DNA from 3 places in the Marinomonas algicola genome. Region 3 is predicted to be linked to each of the others. Evidence: predicted binding sites of a transcription regulator. Region 3 holds the regulator's gene; each other region holds the start of a gene.
What was found. The regulator sigma-54, encoded in region 3, starts transcription at its own class of promoters, with help from an activator protein. The targets are predictions, from matches to a motif close to TGGCACNNNNNTTGCTNT.
Positions count from the first base shown of each region.

Region 1: a site for sigma-54 is predicted at 2,371-2,388, ahead of IEZ33_RS02740 (isoamylase early set domain-containing protein). Genes of this name have one in related genera too.
Region 2: a site for sigma-54 is predicted at 1,544-1,561, ahead of flgB (flagellar basal body rod protein FlgB). Genes of this name have one in related genera too.

Region 1 covers NZ_CP061941.1:611,506-615,981, reverse strand. Annotated here, with positions in the region: gene IEZ33_RS02755 (LabA-like NYN domain-containing protein) at 1-17, shown strand, start outside; gene olsF (bifunctional ornithine lipid synthase OlsF) at 143-1,882, shown strand; gene IEZ33_RS02745 (hypothetical protein) at 1,954-2,103, opposite strand; gene IEZ33_RS02740 (isoamylase early set domain-containing protein) at 2,427-2,732, shown strand; gene betB (betaine-aldehyde dehydrogenase) at 2,923-4,380, shown strand; gene betA (choline dehydrogenase) at 4,393-4,476, shown strand, end outside.
Region 2 covers NZ_CP061941.1:3,451,495-3,455,970, reverse strand. Annotated here, with positions in the region: gene IEZ33_RS15860 (chemotaxis protein CheV) at 1-494, shown strand, start outside; gene IEZ33_RS15855 (CheR family methyltransferase) at 554-1,378, shown strand; gene flgB (flagellar basal body rod protein FlgB) at 1,604-2,008, shown strand; gene flgC (flagellar basal body rod protein FlgC) at 2,011-2,460, shown strand; gene IEZ33_RS15840 (flagellar hook assembly protein FlgD) at 2,471-3,163, shown strand; gene IEZ33_RS15835 (flagellar hook protein FlgE) at 3,176-4,476, shown strand, end outside.
Region 3 covers NZ_CP061941.1:1,666,666-1,671,141, reverse strand. Annotated here, with positions in the region: gene lptC (LPS export ABC transporter periplasmic protein LptC) at 1-208, shown strand, start outside; gene lptA (lipopolysaccharide transport periplasmic protein LptA) at 183-698, shown strand; gene lptB (LPS export ABC transporter ATP-binding protein) at 698-1,423, shown strand; gene IEZ33_RS07520 (RNA polymerase factor sigma-54) at 1,498-2,967, shown strand; gene IEZ33_RS07515 (PTS sugar transporter subunit IIA) at 2,985-3,440, shown strand; gene IEZ33_RS07510 (HPr family phosphocarrier protein) at 3,443-3,712, shown strand; gene mgtE (magnesium transporter) at 3,737-4,476, shown strand, end outside.

The DNA.
Region 1 (4,476 bases), 1.1 Mb from region 3:
CTCTGCTTTTAAACTAATCCTCCCTCACTATTCTGAATAGCATTTCGTCTTATTTTTGAAACTCAATTGTCACCTAAATGTCACTTCTTCACTCTACTCTAGATTCACTCTGTCAATTTAGGGCACTGGAGACATTACGTTGATGCACATAGAGCAAATTATTGCGGAAAAGTCCCCCAACTTCCTGCAAAAACACCCATTATTTACCAGACCAACACTGGAAATTTTGAAGCATTTATTTCACGAGCAAGAAGTAAATAACTTTTTAGATCAAAACAAAGATTGTTTAGGCTTCGAGTTTATCGATCGCGTGTTAAATCACTTTAACTTTAACTATCAAGCCAGTCAGATAGATCGTCGAAATATTCCGGCAACCGGTCGCGTTATTATTATCGCCAATCACCCTTTGGGAGCACTTGACGGCTTAGCGTTATTACGGCTTGTCGGTGAAGTCAGAAATGATGTAAAAATCATAGCTAATGACATGTTGATGCATTTTGACGCCTTAAAAAATTTGATCTTGCCTGTCGATAATCTTTCAAGGAAAAGCAGCAGTAAACAGCTCAAAAACATTATTGACTGTCTGCGAAAAGAGCAAGCCGTCATTATTTTCCCCGCTGGAGAAGTTTCCCGCCTCTCACCCAGTGGCATTAAAGATCAAAAATGGAGTGCAAGTTACCTAAAATTGGCTCAAAAAACCAATAGCCCCCTACTCCCTGTTTATATTAACGGCCGTAACTCTCTGCTCTTTTACACTAGCTCTATTATTTACCGCCCTTTATCGACTATTCAGCTTGCCCATGAAATGTTTAAACAGCAGAATCGCCATGTGCCAATTCAAATAGGCCAACAAATTCCGATTCAAGAATTAGCCAAATTACCTCTGAGTAATAAAGAAAAAAATAAACTCGTCAAGCGCCACCTTTACCGTATTGCAAAGGGTAAAAAGCCACTGCTACAAACGGAAACCACCATTTCCCACCCACAAGACAGCAAGCGAATAAAAGCGGAATTAAGTCATTCCGAGTTTCTTGGTAGCACCAAAGACGGGAAACACATTTATTTATTCGACTATCTCGACCAATCTTCGACGATCAAGGAAATTGGTCGGTTAAGAGAGATTTCGTTTCGCACGGTAGGAGAAGGCACAGGACAAAGCGCTGACCTCGATAAGTTTGATCAATACTATCGACATTTGGTTCTTTGGGATGAAGAGCAACTTGAAATTGTTGGCGCGTACCGTATCGGAGAAATTAATAAATACATTAAAAGTGGCAGTACCCACGCTATTTATACCGAAGATCTATTCCAACTGTCACCCGACATGATTCCTTATTTAGAACAAGGGGTTGAATTAGGACGCAGTTTTGTCCAGCCGAAATATTGGGGGAAGAGAAGTCTAGATTATCTTTGGTACGGTATAGGAGCATATTTAAACCGCCACCCTGAAGTAAGATATTTATTTGGACCAGTGAGCCTAAGTAATAACTATCCCCAGTTAGCAAAAGATTTACTGGTTTACTTCTATTCAGTGCACTTTCCAGATACAGATTCATTAGCGTCGTCTTTTTCCCCTTATCAAATATCTTTAGATAATAAGAACTACGTTACCTCTCTCATCAAGGGAAAAGCCTACGACGAAGACTTTAAAACACTGAAAGAACAGCTGAATCATTTAAACGTTTCGGTACCCACTTTATACAAACAGTACAGTGAATTATGCGACAATAATGGCGTTCGATTTTTAGACTTTGGCGTTGATGCTGACTTTGGTTTTTGTATCGATGGTCTTGTACTTGTTGATCTAAGCCAAGTTAAAGACGCCAAAAATAAACGTTATCGAGGGATCAACCCCTTAGAGGACAGTGCGGATCTAACCTAACGATAGATTGCACATCATCCAGTTTAAAGAGTAATGATGTGCAATCAAACATGCGATTATTCTGTTTAAGCTCACTTATTATTGTCGCTATTCTCTTTACTCATTTCTTGCTTATCATTTCGGCGCTTTTTTTTACTCAAATGTTTATAAACCAGATAACCAATCAATTTCAATACAAATAAAACACCTAAAGACCAAAGCGCGATGCTAGTTGGGTTCATTGCGATTCTCCTGTTTTCATTCATATGACAATTGAGTGTAGCACTTCGTGTGGTACAACGAGATGACTTACAACACTTAAACAGCAAATGAGCCTCCATAAATCGGATGTTACAGTTAAGCTAACTTGCACCGCCTATGGGCAAGCAACAGAAAACGGTACTTTTTTTGAACAGCATAAAAACAAAAAAACGCTCAATTTTATATTTTAGCCTGATTGTCACATTAAACTTGTACTCTAGGACAGATTAACAACACGACCTAAGACATGGCCTAAGTCTTGCTAAAATGTAGGTTTAGTAAGCTAAAGAATGTGGAGATCAACATGATTGAGAAAAAGTATCTTAAAAGTAAGCCCATCTGCAAAGTCAAATTTTCACTCGCTAAAAATGAAACCGAGTCAGCGAAAACAGTCTCCGTTGTTGGTGATTTTAATAACTGGGATGCATCGGCCAATCCTTTAAAAAAACAAAAGACCGGTAATTTTGCCTCAACAATCGATTTAAAAATCAATGAAGACTACCAATTTCGCTATGTTCTTGATGGCGAAGTATGGATAAATGATGAAAATGCAGACCGCTATGTGCCTGCAAATATAGGAAAAGAGCAAAATGGTTTATTATCAATTTAAACCTTCACATCATTAATATCTTTTTTTAAGCACGTTAACCTTTGATTTAGCGTGCTTTTTTATTGTTTATTTTATTCAAAAATATAACGACCAATTAATTTTCTGTTCATTTGCTGACCTAATTGAAAAAAAACGGTACAATTGTTTTTATTAAATGCACGTTTAATAAAAACCATTTCAAGATGAGGTTATCAGCATGCAACAACAATATATTAATGGTCGTTACCACGCTTCAACTACAAATGAACACTTTGATACGATCAATCCAGCGACAGGCGAAATAATTGATACTATTGAACTGGCAGGCGCTCATGAAGTAAATGCCGCCGTTGCCGCCGCTCAAGAAGGCCAAAAAGTATGGGCGGCTATGAGTGCTGTTGAACGTAGCCGAATTTTATTCAAAGCAGCGCAACTACTAAGAGAACACAATGAAGAGCTGGCTCGATTAGAAGTATTGGATACTGGCAAACCATTACAAGAAGCCATTTGCGTCGATATAGAAAGTGGCGCCGACGTTATTGAGTATTACGCAGGGCTTGCTAATAAAATACAAGGTGAATACCAAGACCTAGGCGATGGCAACTTTTATTATACGCGCAAAGAGCCTCTTGGCGTTTGTGCCGGGATAGGTGCGTGGAATTACCCGATTCAAATTGCTTGCTGGAAGTCAGGCCCTGCATTAGCCGCAGGTAATGCCATGATTTTTAAACCCTCCGAGGAAACGCCGTTAACCGCCTTAAAACTGGCCGAGATTTATACTCAAGCTGGACTACCGGACGGTGTATTTAATGTCGTACAAGGTGATGCTCGTACCGGTCAACTGATCACCAACCACCCTGACATTGCTAAAGTCTCTTTCACCGGTGAGTGTGGAACGGGCAAAAAAGTTATGACGGCTTCAGCACAGTCGTTAAAACAAGTAACGATGGAATTAGGGGGTAAATCACCACTAATTATCTTCCCTGACATGCCTATCGATCAAGCCGTTTCTGGCGCCATGCTAGCGAATTTCTATACTCAAGGTGAAGTCTGTACCAATGGAACACGCGTATTCGTTCATGCCGACATCCTAGAGGCATTTAATGCGGAACTCAAAACTCGCACAGAAGCCATGGTAGTGGGTGATCCTTTGAATATAGAAACCCAAGTCGGTGCGCTTATTTCAAAAGCACATATGGAAAAAGTGCTAGGGTATGTAGAAGCCGCGAAAGAAGCGGGTGCGACCTTGCTGTGCGGTGGTTACCAAGCCACAGAAAATGGTTTGGATAAAGGGGCGTTTGTTGTGCCTACTGTTTTTACTGATTGCACAGACGATATGCCGCAAGTGCGCGAAGAAATTTTCGGTCCAGTGATGTCTGTTTTAAGCTTTACCGATGAAGCAGAGGTGATTAAAAGAGCCAATGACACTGAGTTTGGACTAGCGGCTGGCGTATTTACCAAAGACATTAGCCGCGCTCATAGAGTAATAGGTCAAATGCAAGCCGGTATTTGTTGGATCAATAACTGGGGGGCATCACCCGCTGAAATGCCTGTAGGCGGCTATAAAGAATCTGGTATAGGTCGTGAAAACGGCATCGAAACTTTATACCACTACACTCAAAACAAAAGTGTGTTTGTCTCTTTAGATGACATCCCGAACCCTTACTAATAGGAACCTTCAATGTCTAAAGAAACCTTTGATTTCATTATTGTTGGTGCTGGATCGGCTGGTTGCGTACTGGCGGATCGTTTAACCGAAAGTGGG
Region 2 (4,476 bases), 1.8 Mb from region 3:
ATGTAGAGCAGATTCTTTCTGAAGTCGCACCCACTAAACAAGATATTTCTGTTGGCATTGTTACGGATTCTGTGACAGAAAATGCTAAGCAGCATCATATTTTGATTGTTGATGACTCTAGTGTGGCCCGTAAACAGATTAAGCGTTGTATGGAAGACGTTGGTTTTGCGACCACTGTTTTATGCGATGGACGTGAAGCATTAGAATACCTTCAAAATATTGCCGATGATGGCGGTGATGTTACGACAGAATTCTCTATGGTGATTTCTGATATAGAAATGCCTGAAATGGATGGTTATACGTTAACCACTCAAATACGAAACGACAGTCGATTAAGTGATTTGTTTATTCTATTACATACGTCACTGAGTGGAGTATTTAATGAGGCCATGGTTAAAAAAGTGGGTGCAGATGGGTTTTTGGCAAAATTCCAACCTGATGAATTGGCTCGTTTAGCAATTGAAACTGTCCAAGCTCAAGGTGAAGATGAGTAATTTAAAGGTATGTCAACATATAGCATTTATGTTTGGTTTTATGCTTTTTGGGAGTGAGAATGTTAAGTAGTACAAGTGTAATAACGCCACAGGGATACATAAAGTTTAGGCAATACTTGGAAAAAGTATGCGGTATTATGTTGAGTGACAATAAGCAATATTTGGTTGCTAGTAGGCTTGGAAAATTAATTGAAAGAGAAGGCATTGCTAAATTAGAAGACCTGGTTTCATTATTGGAAAGAAATAGCAAATTGAAAGAAGAAGTTATTAATGCTATGACGACTAATGAAACGTTATGGTTTCGAGATTCCCATCCCTTCGATATCCTGAAAAAATTAATATTACCTGAGTTGTCGGATAGACCAATTAGAATTTGGTCAGCGGCGGCTTCAACGGGTCAAGAAGCTTATTCGATCAGTATGGTTATTGATGAATACAAGTCAATGAATCCTGGAAAGCTTAGAGCGGGCGAAAAAATTATTGCGACAGATATTTGTACTAATATTTTACAGCACGCAAAACAGGCTGAGTACGACAGTCTGGCCATTGTTCGCGGTCTAAACGAAAGTATGCAAAAGCGATACTTTGATAAATTAGACAGTGGCTCTTGGAGAATCAAATCCCCTATAAAGAGTAGAGTGGACTTTCGTTATTTGAATTTAATCGATTCTTATGCGGGTTTGGGTAAGTTTGATGTGATATTTTGTCGTAATGTACTGATTTATTTTTCCGCCGAGTTAAAACTTGATATTCTCACTAGAATGCACAAAGCACTTAACCCTGGTGGTTATCTGTTCTTAGGTGGTTCCGAGGCGTTGAGTGGGCTCTCATCTTTGTTTGAAATTGTTCAGTGCCATCCTGGTATTGTCTACCGAGTTAAGTGATCAAAAAGGGCTCTCTTGTGACGTGTTGAGCCCTTAAATTGTCTGTTTCTGTCCGTTTTTTATCTTCTGCTTCATTTCTTTTTCCTACTGCCTCTCTGTTGCCGCTTTTTGCCGTTTTTAAAATAGAATAAAACTAACCTGTTGAAATATATGGTTTTTATTTTCTGGCATTCATTTTGCTTAATCAATAGTAGATTGAATTAAGTTATAAATAAGGTTATCGATATGGCTATTACATTTGAAGGCGCGTTGGCTGGGCATGATAAAACATTGTTGTACCGTAGTGCTCGTTCAGCCGTTCTGGCAAATAACATAGCTAATGCGGATACGCCAAACTTTAAAGCTCGTGATATTAGCTTTGAGTCTATGATGCAAGACGCGACTCGAAATCAATTATCTATGACGGCGACAAGTGATAAGCATTTTTCAAAGTCGTCAGGTTTTTCCGCTGTTGATTCTGATGAATTACTGTATCGCACGCCAAGTCAACCATCTATTGATGGTAATACGGTTGATATGCAAAGAGAGCAGGCTGAGTTTGCACAAAACTCACTGCAGTTTGATACCAGTTTCCTGTTTTTGGATAGGAAGATTAGTGGTATGAAGAAAGCTCTATCAGGAGGGCAATAAGTATGTCTTTAAATAATATTTTTGCCATCGCTGGCTCGGCAATGAGCGCTCAAAGTGTTCGTTTAAATACGGTTGCCAGTAATATTGCGAATGTTGACAGTGTCTCAAGCTCTGCCGATCAAACCTATCGCGCTCGCAAACCTGTTTTTGCTGAAATGTTTGATCAATCGATGCAAGCGCATGGTTGGAATAATGTTAACGATAATGGCATGGGAGCTGGCATCGGCGTTCAAGTTAAGGGGATTATTGAGTCTGATGCGCCTTTAGAACCAAGGTATGAGCCTGATCACCCTATGGCAAATGAAAGCGGTTTTGTGTTTTATCCAAACGTAAACCCTGTAGAGGAAATGGCCGATATGATGTCTGCTTCTCGCTCTTTTCAAACAAACGTTGAGATCATGAACTCTGCTAAAAGTATGATGCAGAAAGTCTTGACGCTTGGTCAATCTTAAGGGGTGATGTATGGCTGAAGTAAATAATGGTTTAAACAGTTTGATTGCCCAGTATGGCACTGATAAGGCTAAGGCGTCTGCAGGTATTGATTCTCAAACGGCTGTTGAAAAGGCGAGCATTGGGGATCAAGATGTCTTTATGACGCTCTATATTGAGCAGCTTAAAAATCAAGACCCAACGGCGCCGCAAGATACCAATGACATGGTGGCGCAAATGTCTCAGTTTAATCAAGTAGAGCAACTTGGGACAATTTCTTCACGGTTAGAAAACATGGCGGCCTCAATAACATCAAGTCAAGCTTTGGGAGCGACGACCTTGGTTGGAAAGTCTGTGTTCGTTTCGCAGAAGTCGGCTGAGCTTTCTGAGAATGGCCTTATTGATGTGAGGGTCAGTATTCCAGAGGATGCGAAATCGACACGTCTGACGGTTTCTGATGCGAATGGCCGTGTCATTGATGAGTTTGATTTATCGTCGAATGAGTTTAAATGGGATGGCATGGATAAAGATGGCAATCCTTTGCCACCTGGCAATTATCAGTTTTCTGCGTCCTCACAAACCTTTGAGGGTGACGTGGTTGAGTTATCTACCTTGCTTCCTTCGAAGATTCAGGGTGTCACAATTAATGGTGCTAATGGTACCGAACTTAATGTTGCTGGTCATGGTAAATTAAAATTGTCTGGTGAATTGGAAATAGTAGGTTAATCGGAGGGCGTTATGGGATTTAATACAGCACTTTCAGGCATCAAAGCTTCTGCGGATTTTTTGAGTGTTACAGGTAATAATATAGCAAACTCCGATACGACTGGCTTTAAACGCTCTCGTGTTGAGTTCGGAGATCTTTATAATACGAGCGTCTTGGGTGCAGGTAGTAGTAATGCTATCGGTTCTGGTGTCAGTGTGAATAATGTGGCCCAGCAGTTTGCTCCTGGTAATATTTCTGATACAGGGAGCAACCTTGATTTAGCGGTTGATGGAACTGGCTTCTTTGTTTTGGATGTGGGGGGGACTCAGGCGTTTACGCGAGCGGGTGACTTCAAATTAGATGAAGAAGGTTATCTGGTAACGAACGATGGCGCAAATGTTCAAGGCTATAATGCCGTTGAAGGTATCATTGGTGGTAATCTTGAAAATCTAATTGTGCCCACTGAGCGTATTGCGCCGCAAGCTACAACGGCCATTTCAATTCAGGCTAACTTAGATTCGGAGTCTGAAGACGTTCCTGCTTACATAGACGCTATTTTTGATCCAACGGATCCTGAGACCTTTAATTATACTCAAACACAGACGGTGGCGGATGGGCAGGTGCCTCCTCAAAATCACATCGTTACTTACTTTTATGCTAAATCTGAACTGCCTAATACGTATCAGGTTTATGCAACCGTTGATGGGTCTCCTGTTGATGATGCGGGTAACGAATGGTTAGCCGATCAACATATTACTTTTAATGGTGCCGATGGTTATCGAGATTCAGTTGGGGTTATTCAACCTGGAGGATCTCAGGTTCTTTATTCAGGCGCGGGAGAGCCGGAAGTCACTGATATTACTAACTTGGTTCAAGCTGATTTTGCCTTAGCAGGCAATTTAAATGGTATTGCGATTGCTGATACATTGACGGTTGCTAATGTGATTGAGCCGACGAATGTGGCGAGGAAGTCTTTCGATCCTGCCGACCCAGCAAGCTATACTTACGGTAATACGAAGAATATTTATGACACACTGGGTGAGAAGCACACAGTGGGTTATTATTTTATTCAGCAAGGTGAGTCGAATACGTACGAATTGAAAGTGACGGTTGATGGTAAGCAAACGTTTACTGATCCGGTTACGGCGGCTGAGACGCGTTTTGTACCAGAAGATACGGTTGTGACATTTGATGCGGCGGGTAATTTATCGGGTACGTATGAAGGGTTTCCTCCTTTTGCTATCTCTTCACCTATTCAGCTTTCAATTACTGGTTTTGATCCAACTGATCCAACGGCGACTATTCCTGTGGATCTTACTGGAACAACGCAATA
Region 3 (4,476 bases):
TCACACCAGCAAATCTGGTAACACCGTTCATTTAAGCGCGGATAAAATACTTTACAGCGAAACCAAGCAAGAAATTTTTGCTACTGGTAATGCCTCATTATTGTCTGAATCAGGCAAAACCCAAGCCACTGATATTGGCGTAAATATAAATGACGAAACTGTTGCATTTAGCGGAGAAGTAAATGGTCAATATAAAACAGCTAAATAAAAGATTGATAGCGCTCGCCATCCTGACTTCTAGCACGCTAAGTTACGCGTTGGATAATGACTTGCAAAGCCCCTTAAACATTGCGGCTGACAAGGCCTATTTTGACCAGGGCTCTGGGATAGCGATTTACGAAGGTAATGTCACTGTTAAGCAAGGCTCCATTTTCATTCAAGCCGATTACCTAAAAGTTACAAGCTCAACAGACACCAACCAGTTTCGCCAACTGGATGCAACGGGATCACCTGCAAAATTCAGCCAACAAATCGATGAAGATGGGAATCATATAATTAGCCATGGAGATAAAATTCGTTATCAAACAACCGACGCTACGCTTGAATTAAGTGGACAAAGCTACGTAAAGCTTAAAGGTGACGAAATCAATGCTGACTTCATTCAATACATGATAGATAAAGGCACCTTCACAGCTCGAAGGGATGATTCAGGTCGAGTAAATATGACTTTATTACCGCAAACACAAGAAGGTAAATAATGGCATTACTGGAAGCTAAAAACTTAGCGAAAAGCTATAAAAAAAGACCTGTCGTAATTGACGTATCTCTTTCTGTCGAGTCCGGTGAAGCCGTTGGTCTTCTGGGTCCTAATGGAGCAGGTAAAACCACTTGTTTTTATATGATAGTAGGCATGGTTAAAAATGATAACGGTGAAATATATATTGATGGAGAACCTGTAACGACATTGGCCATGCACTCTAGAGCTCAAAAAGGCATTGGCTACCTTCCGCAGGAAGCGTCTATATTTCGAAAAATGTCTGTTGAGAACAATATCCTTGCCATTTTAGAAACCAGAAAAGACCTAACAGACACACAGCGTAAAGAAGAACTTGAAAAACTTCTCGAAGAATTTCATATTACTCATATTAGAAAGAATTTAGGCATGGCTCTTTCTGGAGGCGAGCGACGACGAGCAGAAATAGCCAGAGCCCTAGCAACCAACCCTAAATTTATATTATTAGACGAACCTTTTGCAGGTGTTGACCCTATCTCTGTTGGCGATATAAAACAAATCATTAGGCAATTACAAGAAAGCGGCATTGGGGTTCTTATTACAGACCATAATGTAAGGGAAACCCTTGATATTTGCGACAAAGCTTACATTGTCGGAAACGGCCATATCATCGCTTCGGGCGATGCTGAGACCATTATCAACAATGAACAAGTAAAAAAGGTTTATTTAGGTGAGAACTTCCGCCTTTAATCTTTTAATTTCCCAATAAAAGGGAGTACTATGCATAACTCGTTCCAACATAATCAAACAAAAAGCGTTTCTCTATGAAGCAGTCTCTACAGTTGAAAATGGGTCAGCAACTGACCATGACCCCGCAGCTACAACAAGCTATTCGCTTATTGCAGCTTTCTACAATAGATTTACAACAAGAAATACATGAATTTCTTGAGTCAAACCCCCTATTAGAAATTGACGATGAACAAAGCTCATCTGAGACAACGGCAAACGAATCTGAACAAAAAAAGCAAGAGGAGCCAGAAACTCAGCCAAGTGAAGAAGCCACAATTGAATCTGAATGGACGGATAGTATTCCAGAAGAGCTCTCTATTGATAGCTCATGGGAAGACACCTTTCAAAGCTCCGCGGCCGTGTCTGAATCCCAAGGTTTCGAAGGGGATTTTGATTTTGAAAGTCGCAATTCCGCTTCTGAGAGCATTCAGGATCACTTAATATGGCAACTTAACCTGACTACGATGTCAGACAGAGATATTGAAATTGCCTATTCTTTTATTGAAAGCGTTCAACCAGATGGTTACCTAGGTGCCTCACTGCATGAAATATGGGATTCTCTTCAGGGAACCATTGAAGATTTAGAAGAAGACGAAGTTGTTGCTGTTCAACATAGACTACAACGCTTTGACCCTGTGGGGGTATGTTCCGTTGATTTGCGAGAATGCTTGCTGGTTCAACTTGAAGCCTATTCAACACACCCTTTGTATAAAAATACAAAAACGGTAGTTGATCACTATCTAAACCTCTTAGGTAACCGAGATTTTTCCCAGCTTTGTAGACGCGCGAAACTAAAAGAAGATACATTAAAAGACGTTATTCATTTAATACAGCAGCTCAACCCAAGGCCAGGCAGTTTAATTGATGCAGATGACACAGATTATGTTATACCAGATGTCTCAGTTAAGAAGAAAAATGGTGAATGGCAGGTTGAGTTAAACAACGACGCTCTACCGCCAGTAAAAATCAACAAAACCTATTCAACAATGGCAAATACTCTGAAGAATACTGAGGACGCAACATACATAAAAAACTCACTTCAAGAAGCCAAGTGGTTTATAAAGAGTTTACAAAGCCGCAATGAAACACTACTAAAAGTGGCTAGCTGTATTGTTGAAAAACAGATAGACTTTTTCGAGCAAGGCGAGGAAGCAATGAAGCCGATGGTATTGCATGATGTTGCCGAAGAAGTGGGCATGCACGAATCCACTATTTCCCGCGTGACCACGCAAAAATACATGCATACACCGAAAGGAATATTCGAATTAAAATATTTTTTCTCAAGCCATGTAAATACGGCTTCAGGCGGAGAATGCTCTTCCACAGCAATCCGCGCTATGATAAAAAAACTTGTTGCCGAAGAACCTGCTAAGAAACCATTAAGTGACAATAAATTAGCCACCATTCTAGAAGAACAAGGGATTAATGTAGCAAGGAGAACGGTTGCAAAATACAGAGAAGCAATGAACATTCCTCCTTCAAACGAAAGAAAACGATTAGTTTAATACTGGATAAAAGACTCATGTCACTTATTACTATGTTAAAACCAGAATTGACTCTGGCAAAACAGAAGATTATCAGCAAAAAAAGAGTACTGGAAAATATAGCAAGTGCGGTATCAAACAGATTACATTGTGACGAAAATGCAATCTACGCGGGACTATTAGCCAGAGAAAAACTTGGTAGTACGGGAATCGGGGAAGGCATCGCTATCCCGCATTGTCGATTAGAGTCGGCTAATCATGCTGCAATATTAGTTATGTCGTTAGAAAGCTCTATTGATTTTGACTCTATAGACAGAAAACCTATAGATTTGATTTTTGCACTCATTGTACCGCCAAGTGAATGCGACGCCCATCTCTCGACACTTGCTCAAATTGCACAATTAGCACAGTCACCCAATGGGTTAAACGCTTTAAGAGAAGCGCAAACTAATGAATCACTATTTGCAGCATTTGAAAAACTGCTACAAGGATAAACATGCAAGAACAATCTATTACTATAATTAACAAGTTAGGACTGCATGCACGAGCGGCAGGTAAACTGGTGGAAACCACATCTAAATTCAGCTGTGATATCACCATTGAAAAGGATGGTCGTAACGTAGATGGCAAAAGCATTATGGCCATGATGATGTTAGCGGCAGGTAAAGGTACTGAAATCACTATCAAAGCAAATGGTGAAGATGAAGAGCTTGCATTAACAGCCATTATTGAGCTTATTAATAACCGCTTTGGTGAGGGTGAATAGACCTTCAATTTAAGAAAAGTCATTATGTCAGAGCAAGCGACGCTAACACATCTAAAAGCCGTAACAGCCTCACTTGAGGCTGGCACCACTTCCCAAATACGCTATTTATTAAATGGCGCGTTACCGGCTCAAGACGTCGCTCGCTTATTAGAGTCATCCCCCCCTAAAGAGAGACAACTTCTTTGGGACCTAATTGATAGCAAAAACGAAGGTGAAATCCTTCAATATTTAACTGAAGACATTAGTATTCCTTTCCTTAAAAAAATGGATACTAAACAACTCTTAGCTGTGTCAGAGCAATTCGAGACCGATGACCTCGCTGACATGCTACAACACTTACCAGAAAAAATTGTTAAAGAAGTGCTGGCCTCCATGTCAGCACAGAATAGATTACGAGTTGAAGCCCTACTAAGCTACCCAGAAGACTCCGCTGGTGGCTTAATGAATACAGATACAATTACCATACGCCCAAATATAACCGTTGACATTGTATTTCGTTTCCTCAGAAGACATAAGAAACTACCCGATATGACTGATAACTTATTAGTTGTCAGCCGCTCAGACCGCTTTTTAGGCACACTGCCATTAACAAAGTTATTAGTAGCCGATACAAACGCTACTATACGCGAAATTATGGATACCGAGACTACGGTAATAACATCCAATACATCAGCCAGAGAAGTCGCACAGGTATTTGAAAAGTTAGATCTGGTTTCAGCGCCAGTAATCGACGAAAAAAGTGGAAAGTTACTTGGCCGAATAAC